DNA from 3 places in the Citrobacter sp. GW821-FHT07H02 genome. Region 2 is predicted to be linked to each of the others. Evidence: predicted binding sites of a transcription regulator. Region 2 holds the regulator's gene; each other region holds the start of a gene.

Region 1 (4,215 bases), on a different contig from region 2:
CCCATCCGGGGATGGGCTAAAAGTTTCCACGGCAACTAAAAAACGCCTGACGCCTTTCACGCTGCTGCTGCGTTGGCTACGAGTTACTCGGCTCATCCATGAGCCTCGCCCTTACGGGCCGTCACTCCGTGACGTTCAAATCTGTTCCAGACAGATTTGTCGCTCACCCCAGTCACATAGCTATCTATGCTCCTGGGGATTTGCTCAGTTGCCGCCTTGCCGCAACGCGAAATTCGTCGGATTTTTAAGATACGGTTAAACGCTGTAGTACAGTTCAAACTCTACCGGGTGTGGCGTCATGCGCACGCGGTCATCTTCTTCACGACGCAGCGTAATGTACGCATCGATCGCTTCGTCGGTGAACACGCCGCCTGCGGTCAGGAACTCGCGGTCCAGATCCAGTTCTTTCAGTGCTTCTTCCAGAGAGCCAGCAACCTGTGGGATCTCTTTCGCTTCTTCCGGCGGCAGGTCATACAGGTTTTTGTCCATCGCTTCGCCCGGGTGGATCTTGTTCTTAATACCGTCAAGACCCGCCATCAGCAGGGCAGCAAAGCACAGGTACGGGTTAGCTGCCGGATCCGGGAAGCGCACTTCGATACGACGCGCTTTCGGAGAAGCAACCACCGGAATACGGATAGAGGCAGAACGGTTACGGGCAGAGTAAGCCAGCATGACCGGTGCTTCATAACCCGGGACCAGACGCTTGTAGGAGTTGGTGGTCGGGTTTGCCAGGGCATTGATCGCTTTAGCGTGTTTGATTACGCCGCCGATGTAGAACAGCGCCTGCTCAGACAGACCGGCATATTTGTCGCCAGAGAACAGGTTTACGCCGTTCTTGGACAGAGACATGTGGCAGTGCATACCGGAACCGTTATCGCCAAACATCGGTTTTGGCATAAAGGTTGCGGTTTTACCGAAACGGTGCGCAACGTTGTGAACCACATATTTGTAGATCTGAATTTCGTCCGCTTTTTTGGTCATGGTGTTAAAGCGGGTTGCGATTTCGTTCTGGCCTGCGGTCGCTACTTCGTGGTGATGTGCTTCGACAACCAGACCCATCTCTTCCATGATCAGACACATGGTGGAACGAATGTCCTGAGAAGAGTCTACCGGAGGAACCGGGAAGTAGCCGCCTTTCACGCCAGGACGGTGACCTTTGTTACCACCTTCGTATTTGGTGGAGGAGTTCCATGCACCTTCGATATCGTCGATAGCGACGTGGGAACCGGAGATGGATGCGCCGAAACGAATGTCATCAAACAGGAAGAATTCTGGCTCTGGCCCGAAGAGAACGGTGTCTGCGATGCCGGTAGCGCGCAGGTATTCTTCAGCGCGTTTGGCGATGGAGCGCGGGTCACGGTCATAGCCCTGCAGCGTGCCAGGTTCCAGGATATCACAACGGATAATCAGAGTAGATTCTTCAAAGAACGGGTCGATGAGCGCAGTGGACGCATCTGGCATCAGAACCATGTCAGATTCGTTAATGCCTTTCCAGCCGCCGATGGAGGAGCCGTCAAACATTTTGCCTTCTTCGAAGAATTCGGCATTTACCTGATGAGCAGGAATAGTGACGTGCTGTTCTTTACCTTTGGTATCGGTGAAGCGCAAATCAACAAACTTCACTTCGTGCTCGTTCAGCATCGTCAATACGTGTTCAGCGGACATACTTTAACTCTCCCGGATTGGTCATTGTCGTCGTGGTAACGAGGTCTACAATTCTGCAAAAATTGGCCGTGTCGCCGTAAAAAATATAAAGCGAAATCTGTGCCAACTTTTAAATTGCCCCTAAAAGGCGTTATCATGCGCACCATCGTGCAAAAGGGCTGCACCATGGTGAGCACGCTGCACCAATATAGTGCTTCAATGTGAACATTAAGCACCATGTTGGTGCAATGAGCAATGAGTAACCCTTTTAACGCTCCGTGAAAGCGATCACAAAGAAACTCTGCAATACTTGTTTGCGGAGGATGTTTGTGATCCTGTTTTGTAGTGCGATTAATCCGTGTACAATAACGCGCTATTCCTAATGCCCGAGGCAAAGTTGTGATCGAAAATTTGCGTAACATCGCCATCATCGCGCACGTTGACCATGGTAAAACTACCCTGGTCGACAAGCTGCTGCAGCAATCCGGTACGTTTGATGCGCGTGCCGAAACCCAAGAGCGTGTGATGGACTCCAACGATTTGGAGAAAGAGCGTGGGATTACCATCCTCGCGAAAAACACCGCTATCAAATGGAATGACTACCGTATCAACATCGTTGATACCCCGGGGCACGCCGACTTCGGTGGTGAAGTTGAACGTGTAATGTCCATGGTCGATTCCGTGCTGTTGGTCGTTGATGCAATGGATGGTCCGATGCCGCAGACGCGCTTCGTGACCAAAAAAGCCTTTGCTCATGGCCTGAAGCCGATTGTTGTTATCAACAAAGTTGACCGTCCTGGTGCGCGTCCTGACTGGGTTGTTGATCAGGTATTCGACCTGTTCGTTAACCTTGATGCAACCGACGAACAGCTGGACTTCCCTATCGTTTACGCATCTGCGCTGAACGGTATCGCAGGTCTGGATCACGAAGATATGGCTGAAGATATGACTCCGCTGTATCAGACCATCGTTGATCGCGTACCGGCACCGAACGTAGACCTTGATGGCCCGCTGCAGATGCAAATCTCTCAGCTGGACTACAACAACTACGTTGGTGTTATCGGCATCGGTCGTATCAAGCGCGGTAAAGTTAAACCGAACCAGCAGATCACTATCATTGATAGCGCAGGCAAAACCCGCAACGGTAAAGTCGGTAAAGTTCTGACCCACCTGGGTCTGGAACGTATCGAGAGTGACGTTGCAGAAGCGGGCGATATCATCGCGATCACCGGTCTCGGCGAGCTGAACATCTCTGATACCATCTGTGATACACAGAATGTTGAAGCGCTGCCAGCACTGTCCGTTGATGAACCGACCGTATCCATGTTCTTCTGCGTAAACACCTCTCCGTTCTGTGGTAAAGAAGGTAAGTACGTTACCTCTCGTCAGATCCTTGACCGCCTGAACAAAGAGCTGGTGCACAACGTGGCACTGCGCGTTGAAGAAACGCCGGATGCGGATGCGTTCCGTGTATCTGGTCGTGGTGAGCTGCACCTGTCCGTTCTTATCGAAAACATGCGTCGTGAAGGTTTCGAAATGGCGGTTTCCCGTCCGAAAGTTATCTTCCGCGAAATCGACGGCCGTAAACAAGAGCCGTTCGAAAACGTAACGCTGGACGTCGAAGAGCAGCATCAGGGTTCTGTCATGCAGGCTCTGGGTGAGCGTAAAGGCGACCTGAAAAACATGAATCCAGATGGCAAAGGCCGCGTACGTCTTGACTACGTGATCCCAAGCCGTGGTCTGATCGGCTTCCGTTCAGAATTCATGACCATGACCTCCGGTACCGGTCTGCTGTACTCCACCTTCAGCCATTACGACGATATTCGTGCGGGCGATGTTGGTCAGCGTCAGAACGGCGTACTGATCTCCAACGGTCAGGGTAAAGCGGTTGCGTTCGCACTGTTCAGCCTGCAGGATCGCGGTAAGCTGTTCCTCGGTCACGGTGCAGAAGTTTACGAAGGCCAGATCATCGGTATTCACAGTCGTTCTAACGACCTGACTGTAAACTGCCTGACCGGTAAGAAACTGACCAACATGCGTGCTTCCGGTACTGACGAAGCAACCACGCTGGTCCCAGCTCAGAAAATGACTCTGGAGCAGGCTCTGGAATTCATCGATGACGACGAACTGGTAGAAGTTACCCCAACTTCCATCCGTATCCGTAAACGTCACCTGACTGAAAACGATCGTAAACGCGCAATGCGCGGCGCGAAAGAAGAGTAATTAACGCTTCTTTCTACAATAAGACCCTGCCTTCGTGGCGGGGTTTTTTTTGGATCTTTTTGGCCGAACTGCGACTTCACCGGCGCTGTTCCCTCCCGTCTCTCCTCACCCGCCAAACCCCCGTACCCTCGCCATAAGAGAGCTTTGTCACATTTATCTTCAAAGCATGTCGGCGCTGTTTGCTTTCTTTTTTAGCGTCAGCGTATGATGCTTTTACTGGTTTAAACCAAATGGGTTAAACAATGACGAGCAATCAGTCGACCGTTGAAAATGCGAAAGAGAAGCTGGACCGTTGGTTAAACGATGGGATCACCACGTCAGGTGGAAAGCTGCCTTCTGAGCGGGAAT
Region 2 (4,215 bases):
GCGTCGTATACAGTCCTGAGGGGGCGCTGAACTATCGCCTCATTGCTCAACATGTTGAATACTATTCAGATCAGGCGGTTTCGTGGTTTACCCGCCCGGTGTTAACTACCTTTGATAAGGATAAAGTCCCGACCTGGTCGATTAAGGCCGACAAAGCCAAATTGACCGATGACCGGATGCTGTATCTCTACGGCCACGTTGAAGTCAACGCGTTGGTGCCTGACTCTCAACTACGCAGAATTACGACCGATAACGCGAAGATCAATCTGGTAACGCAGGATGTTACCTCTGACGATCTCGTGACGTTATACGGAACAACATTTAACTCCAGCGGACTGAAAATGCGCGGCAACTTACGCAGCAAGAACGCCGAGCTGATTGAAAAGGTTAGAACCTCCTATGAAATTCCAAAAAAACAAACTCAGCCTTAATCTTGTGCTTGCCAGCTCACTTCTGGCCGCCAGCATTCCTGCGTTCGCCGTCACGGGCGATACCGAGCAGCCGATTCATATTGAATCGGACCAGCAGTCCCTGGACATGCAGGGCAATGTCGTCACCTTCACCGGTAACGTCATTGTCACCCAGGGCACCATCAAAATTAATGCTGATAAAGTGGTCGTTACCCGTCCGGGCGGTGAAGATGGCAAAGAGGTGATTGATGGCTTCGGCAACCCTGCCACCTTCTATCAGATGCAGGACAACGGTAAGCCGGTAAAAGGCCGCGCCTCGAAAATGCATTATGAGCTGGCAAAAGATTTCGTCATCCTCACCGGAAACGCCTACCTGGAACAGCTCGACAGCAACATTACCGGCGACAAAATCACCTATCTGGTGAAAGAGCAAAAAATGCAGGCCTTTAGTGAAAAAGGCAAACGTGTGACCACGGTTCTGGTTCCGTCGCAACTGCAAGACAAAAACAAAGGCCAGGCCCCGGCACAGAAGAAGGGTAACTAATTCGTTATGGCAACATTAACTGCAAAGAATCTTGCAAAGGCCTATAAGGGCCGCCGGGTGGTGGAAGATGTCAGTCTTACCGTCAACTCCGGGGAGATCGTGGGTCTTCTCGGCCCGAACGGCGCGGGTAAAACCACGACCTTTTATATGGTTGTGGGCATCGTGTCGCGCGATGCAGGCAACATCATTATTGATGACGAAGATATCAGCCTGCTGCCGCTGCATGCGCGTGCGCGCCGCGGCATTGGCTATCTGCCGCAGGAAGCCTCCATTTTCCGTCGCCTGAGCGTATTTGATAACCTGATGGCGGTGTTGCAAATCCGTGACGATCTGTCGAACGAACAGCGCGAAGACAGAGCCAATGAGCTGATGGAAGAATTTCACATCGAGCACCTGCGTGACAACCTGGGGCAGTCGCTCTCCGGTGGTGAACGCCGTCGTGTGGAAATCGCCCGTGCGCTGGCGGCAAACCCTAAATTTATCCTGCTGGATGAACCTTTTGCGGGTGTTGACCCCATTTCCGTTATCGATATTAAACGCATCATTGAGCATCTGCGCGACAGCGGACTCGGCGTATTGATCACCGACCATAACGTCCGTGAAACGCTGGCGGTCTGTGAACGCGCGTATATCGTGAGTCAGGGACACCTCATCGCGCACGGTACACCGACTGAAATCCTGCAAGACGATCACGTTAAACGTGTATACCTTGGGGAAGACTTCAGACTCTGATAGGGTAGAAGATTGCGACGTCATAGCGGGAGAAAATCACTCTGAACATGAAGCAAGGTTTGCAACTCAGGCTCAGCCAACAACTGGCCATGACGCCTCAACTACAACAGGCTATCCGTCTGTTGCAGTTGTCCACGCTGGAACTTCAGCAAGAACTTCAGCAAGCGCTGGAAAGTAATCCACTGCTCGAGCAAACCGATCTTCACGAAGAAATCGACACCCAGGAAACTCAGGACAGCGAAACCCTGGACACCGCAGACGCACTCGAACAAAAAGAGATGCCGGAAGAGCTGCCGCTTGATGCCAGTTGGGATGAAATCTACACCGCAGGAACGCCGTCCGGCACCAGCGGCGACTATATCGACGATGAGCTGCCGGTCTATCAGGGTGAAACCACGCAGTCGCTACAGGATTACCTGATGTGGCAGGTGGAACTTACGCCGTTCTCGGACACTGACCGGGCGATCGCTACGTCGATCGTCGATGCGGTAGACGAAACCGGCTATCTCACCGTCTCGCTGGATGACATCCTCGAGAGCATGGGTGACGAAGAGATCGACCTTGATGAAGTTGAAGCCGTGCTTAAACGCATTCAGCGTTTTGATCCTGTCGGAGTGGCAGCAAAAGATCTTCGCGACTGTTTGCTGATCCAACTCTCGCAATTCGACACCGCGACGCCCTGGCTGCAAGAGGCTCGCCTGATCATCAGCGATCACCTTGATCTGCTGGCCAATCACGATTTTCGTTCATTGATGCGCGTCACTCGCCTGAAGGAAGAGGTGCTCAAAGAAGCGGTCAATCTTATTCAGTCGCTCGATCCCAGACCCGGACAGTCGATCCAGACAGGCGAGCCTGAATACGTGATCCCTGATGTGCTGGTCCGTAAACATAACGATCACTGGACGGTGGAACTGAACAGCGACAGCATCCCTCGTTTGCAGATCAATCAGCACTATGCCGCCATGTGCAATGGCGCGCGTAACGATGCTGACAGCCAGTTTATCCGTAGCAATCTTCAGGATGCGAAGTGGTTGATCAAAAGTCTGGAAAGCCGTAACGATACATTGCTGCGCGTCAGCCGCTGTATCGTTGAGCAGCAACAAGCCTTTTTTGAGCAGGGCGAAGAGTTTATGAAACCGATGGTGCTGGCGGATATCGCCCAGGCCGTCGAAATGCATGAGTCGACAATTTCCCGTGTGACCACGCAGAAGTATCTGCACAGCCCGCGTGGAATTTTTGAACTGAAATATTTCTTTTCCAGCCACGTCAATACCGAAGGCGGCGGCGAAGCCTCGTCCACGGCAATACGGGCGCTGGTGAAGAAGTTAATTGCTGCGGAAAACCCCGCGAAACCACTGAGCGACAGCAAGTTAACCTCTATGCTGTCAGAACAAGGTATCATGGTGGCGCGCCGTACCGTTGCGAAGTACCGAGAGTCTTTATCCATTCCGCCGTCTAACCAGCGCAAACAACTGGTTTGACCCAACCGATAAGGAAGACACTATGCAGCTCAACATCACTGGAAATAACGTCGAAATTACTGAAGCTTTGCGCGAGTTTATTTCAGGCAAGTTCGCTAAGCTTGAACAGTATTTTGACCGGATAAATCAGGTCTACATTGTGTTGAAAGTGGAGAAAGTGACCCACACCTCGGATGCGACACTACATGTGAACGGCGGCGAGATTCATGCCAGTGCCGAAGGTCAGGATATGTATGCCGCTATTGACGGATTGATTGATAAACTGGCCCGGCAATTAACGAAACATAAAGACAAACTGAAACAACACTAATTGTCCGGGCAGTTAACGGGTGCAGGACGGCCTGTTGTGAAGCACAACAGGCCATTTGTACAGTTAGCGCTCCGAATCTGACCCGTTAGTTGGATGGGGCAGGTTCTTAGGTGAAATTATGATAAATAACGATTCGACTCTACAACTGAGCAGTGTACTTAACCAGGAATGTACGCGCAGTGGTGTCCACTGCCAAAGTAAAAAACGCGCGCTGGAAATCATCAGCGAACTGGCGGCAAAACAGCTAAGCCTACCCTCTCAGGTGGTTTTTGAAGCCATTCTGACGCGTGAAAAAATGGGCAGTACAGGGATTGGTAATGGCATTGCAATCCCACACGGGAAGCTGGAAGAAGATACGTTACGCGCTGTCGGCGTGTTCGTACAACTCGAAACGCCTATTGCTTTCGACGCCATAGATAATCAGCCTGTCGATCTGCTTTTCGCCCTGCTTGTTCCCGCCGACCAAACCAAAACGCATTTGCATACGCTGTCTTTGGTGGCGAAACGTCTGGCGGATAAAACCATCTGCCGCCGCCTGCGTTCAGCCCAAAGTGACGAAGAACTCTATAAAATCATCACTGACACCGAAGGTGAACAGGATGAAGCATAACAACCCAATGGCATCTCTTTATGTCGTTGTGAGGAGAAACGGTACATGGTACTGATGATCGTCAGCGGTCGTTCAGGGTCAGGTAAGTCTGTCGCCCTGCGTGCGCTGGAAGATATGGGTTTTTACTG
Region 3 (4,215 bases), on a different contig from region 2:
GTGTACTGGATAACCCAGGTCAGAACCGCCATACCGACAAACGCCGCCAGCAGAATAAAGATTTTGGTCCAGGTGATTTGCACCATTCCGTCGCCGACATTGAAACGCAGCACGCCGCTCATCAGCGTTGGGATGCCTTGCTGGTTGGGTCCCTGACTGATTTGCACATAGTTTTGCAGAATGAGTGACATACCGATGGCAGAGATGAGTGGCGCCAGACGGGTTGAATTTCGCAGGGGTCGATAGGCAATACGTTCGATGACCCAGCCGTAGACCCCCGTTATCACGATGGTGAAGATCAGGGTGCCAAAAATCAGCAGGGGGAAAGAGTGAATGCCAAAGTAGGAGAGCAGTCCCAGGCCAATGGCACAGAGGTACGCGGAGATCATGTAAACTTCGCCATGCGCGAAATTGATCATGCCGATGATGCCGTAGACCATGGTGTAACCGATGGCAATCAGGCCATACACCGCTCCCAACGTCAGACCGTTGATCATCTGTTGTAAGAAGAAAGCATCCATTTGAAATTCCCGCCAGTGGTAAGGCAACCGGCTAGCACAATCCGGTTGCCTTCAGGGTTGCAATGCCTCACCCGAGAGGGGAGCGAGAAGTCAGAACCGACCTGACGGTATTAGAGTTGGTGGTACTTACCTTTGTCATCCCACTGGTAAACCACGTAATCAGACACTTTTAGATCGCCTTTCTCATCCCAGGATTTGGGGCCCATCACCGTGTCAACGGAGTGTGATTTCAGCCATTCGCCCGCTTTGGCGTTGTCTTTTCCTGCGGCGCCGTAGGCAGCAGCAAGGGCCTGAATTGAGGCATAGGCGTACAGGGTGTAGCCTTCAGGTTCAAAACCGCTGGCGCGGAATTTCTCAATGACCGCTTTGCCTTCCGCAATGGTGCGAGGGTCTTTACCAAAGGTCATCAACACGCCATTGGTATACTGCGCGCCACCGGCAGCCGTCACCATCTCCTCCGTCACCACACAGTCGCCGGAGAAGAATTTCGCCTGTACACCTTGCTCCCGCATTTGACGCACCAACGGACCCGCTTCCGGATGGCAACCGCCAAAGTAGACAACGTCTGGCTTCAGCGCGCCGATTTTGGTCACCAGGGCATTGAAATCTTTTTCACCGCGCGACAGTCCCTCATACAGAACTTCTTTGGTGCCCCGTTTTTGCAGCGCGGCTTTCGTCGCGTCGGCTAAGCCCTGACCGTAGGTATCTTTGTCGTGAATGATGGCGATCTTTTTCGCTTTCAGCACGTCCAGCATGTAGTTTGCCGCCGTGACGCCTTGCTGATCGTCACGACCACACATGCGGAGCATGCCTTTCATTCCGCGTTCGGTAATCAGTGGGTTAGTTGACCCCGGGGTTATCGTCAATACTCCCGCTTCATCATAAACTTCGGAAGATGGCATAGTGGAAGACGAACAGAAATGACCGACCACGGCAGAGACTTTGGATTCATCGACCAGCCGGTTTGCCACCGCGACAGCCTGCTTTGGTTCACAGGCATCGTCGCCCTGCACCAGCACGATTTTCTCACCTTTAATACCGCCTGCCGCATTGATATCCGCCGCCGCCTGCGATGCCCCTTTCCAGTATTGCGCCCCATACGTGGCATTGGGACCGGTAAATGGCCCGGCCACGCCAATCGCGATATCTGCCTGTGCATAAAATGCGGTACTTAAACAACCCATAACGGCAATCTGCAGAGGTAACTTAATCATTTTAATAGACATTTGGATATTCCTCAGTACTGTTCAATACCAGGCGCCGGGAGGCGCGGGGAAAATCATAAACTTCGTCATTTATTGCGTTATCAAGCGGGCCGCGTACGGCTGTCTTTTTTTAAGCAAAAACTCCGCCAGGTTGATAAATATCGACATTGTTTTCTGACAGACGTAGCAATGCGATGTGAAATACGGCGTCGCAATTTCATCAGGTCAGTGTCAATCGTTATCTAAGGAGGTGGTTGCCTTCACGTGGCAGACTGGGATGCGTGGTATCCAAACCGTCCAGAATCTTAAACATAGCTGCAGAAAAGTCAGGCTGCGCACCTTGTCGGTGCAAAAATGCGGAGAGGATCACTTGAACGATGCGCAAGGCTCAGGAAGGCAGGGCTTCTGATCTCCCCGTTTTGTTTAGAAAAATCCCCGTCCACCCTGTAAGATGAGCCCTGGCAAGCGTATTTCACTGAGGATGAGCGTTATGAACACGGGACCATTGAACGAAAGCGAACTGGAGTGGCTGGATGATGTACTGACAAAGTACAACACCGAACACGCGATTCTGGATGTGTCAGAGCTGGATGGTCTGCTGACGGCGGTACTCAGTTCTCCACGTGAGATTGAGCCGGAGCAGTGGCTGGTGGCAGTATGGGGCGGGCCGCAATATGTGCCGCGCTGGTCATCGGAAAAAGAGATGACGCGCTTTATGAATCTTGCGTTCCAGCATATGGCTGATACCGCCGACAGGCTGAACGAGTTTCCGGAGCAGTTTGAACCTTTATTTGGCCTGCGCGAAATTGAAGGCCATGAGCTGACGATTGTCGAAGAGTGGTGCTTTGGCTATATGCGCGGTGTGGCGCTTTCTGACTGGTCAGCGTTGCCAGACTCGCTGAAACCAGCGCTGGAGGCAATTGCGTTGCACGGTACGGAAGAGAACTTTGCCGTGGTAGAGAAGATGACGCCAGAGGCATTTGAAGAAAGCGTAGAGGCTATCCGGATGGCGGCGCTGGATCTTCACGCCTGGTGGATGGCGCATCCGCAAGAAACTCCGTTGCAGGTACCAGTAAAAGTGGACGCCAAACCCGGCCGTAACGATCCCTGTCCTTGCGGCAGCGGCAAAAAGTATAAGCAGTGCTGTCTGCATTAATAGTACGTTAAGCTCGGATGGCGCTTAAACCGCAGTTTAAGCGCCATCTTCTGCATTCAACCTGGTTCGGGCAGCAGTCCCGCTGCGATAGAGAACTGAACTCCGATCACCACAATCCCGCAAAGAAACACCAGACCTAACGCCAGTGAACCGCCTTTAACGCGATATCCCGCCTGAGGATTATGCTTTCGGCTTTGCCATGTCAGCAACGAAGGGATCAGCAACGCCAGTACCGCCAGCGCTACACCGGCATACCCCAGAGCCATAACAAATCCGCGCGGATAGAAGAGGGCAAACGCCAGCGGCGGCAAAAAGGTAATTGCGCCAGTTTGCAGGCGTCCGGCAGCGGTATTGCGACGCTGGAACAGATCCGCCAGGTAATCAAATAATCCCAGCGCCACGCCGAGGAACGAGGTCGCCAGCGCCAGATCGGCGAACAGGTGCACCGCCAGCTCAACGTGAGGTGAGGCGACCACTTCCCGTAACGCCTGAAGCAGACCGTTTAATCCGGCGTGATCGGCCAGCAGCCCCATAAACGTTGAGGAGTCGATGCTGCCGAGGGTCGCAAGCTGCCAGAAAATATAGGCGATCAGCGGGATTGCGCTGCCGGTGATAAACACCCAGCGTAATTTACGAATATTGCCGTCCATATAGCTGACAATGCTGGGCACGCTACCGTGAAAACCAAACGAGGTGAAAATCACCGGAATGGCGGACCACGCCAGCCCTTGCTGCAACGGCAGGGTAAGAAGATTGATTTTGTGGATGTGCGGCATCAGCAACGCCAGCATCACCACCAGGAAGATAATTTTGGCGCTGAACAGAAAACGGTTGAACAGATCGACAAGCGACGTTCCAACGCAAACCACGCCACCGGCAACAAAGGTGAACAGCAGTACGCCAGCGGCGGGCGACATTTCGCTGCCAGTCCAGTCGTTGATACTGGAGGCGAGCAACTCACCGGCACCGCTAATGTAGGCTGCGGTCAGGGCATACATTAAAAACATCATGCTAAACCCGGTCACCCACTGACCGTAGCGTCCCAGATACCGTTTTGCCAGTGTACCCAGCCCCGTATCTGCCGGAACATGTTGATACACTTCGAGAAGTAACAGCGCGGTGTAACACATCAGCGCCCACAGCCCAATCAATAACGCCAGCGTGACGCTGAAACCCACACCCGCTGCCGCCAGCGGCATGGCCAGCATACCTGCACCGATTGTGGTTCCCGCCACGATAAAAACACTTCCCAGAGTTCTATTCTTCACGCTTTCCTCTGTCCCAGAGATAATCAATAGTGGTATCTGCGGCGCAGGGTAAGGCATTACGCGAT

Evidence for each region. The regulator sigma-54, encoded in region 2, starts transcription at its own class of promoters, with help from an activator protein. The targets are predictions, from matches to a motif close to GTTGGCACANNTTTCGCTNT.
Region 1: a site for sigma-54 is predicted at 1,753-1,772, ahead of glnA (glutamate--ammonia ligase). Genes of this name have one in related genera too.
Region 3: a site for sigma-54 is predicted at 1,858-1,877, ahead of AC07NP_RS16740 (branched-chain amino acid ABC transporter substrate-binding protein). Genes of this name have one in related genera too.

What each region holds. Positions count from the first base shown of each region.
Region 1 covers NZ_JBWKPZ010000012.1:109,929-114,143, reverse strand. The annotation lists gene glnA (glutamate--ammonia ligase) at 256-1,665, opposite strand; gene typA (ribosome-dependent GTPase TypA) at 2,044-3,867, shown strand; gene AC07NP_RS13700 (GntR family transcriptional regulator) at 4,110-4,215, shown strand, end outside.
Region 2 covers NZ_JBWKPZ010000014.1:5,146-9,360, reverse strand. The annotation lists gene lptC (LPS export ABC transporter periplasmic protein LptC) at 1-431, shown strand, start outside; gene lptA (lipopolysaccharide ABC transporter substrate-binding protein LptA) at 400-954, shown strand; gene lptB (LPS export ABC transporter ATP-binding protein) at 961-1,686, shown strand; gene rpoN (RNA polymerase factor sigma-54) at 1,734-3,167, shown strand; gene hpf (ribosome hibernation promoting factor) at 3,190-3,477, shown strand; gene ptsN (PTS IIA-like nitrogen regulatory protein PtsN) at 3,596-4,087, shown strand; gene rapZ (RNase adapter RapZ) at 4,133-4,215, shown strand, end outside.
Region 3 covers NZ_JBWKPZ010000018.1:17,832-22,046, reverse strand. The annotation lists gene AC07NP_RS16745 (ABC transporter permease subunit) at 1-521, opposite strand, end outside; gene AC07NP_RS16740 (branched-chain amino acid ABC transporter substrate-binding protein) at 632-1,705, opposite strand; gene AC07NP_RS16735 (YecA/YgfB family protein) at 2,217-2,882, shown strand; gene tyrP (tyrosine transporter TyrP) at 2,939-4,150, opposite strand.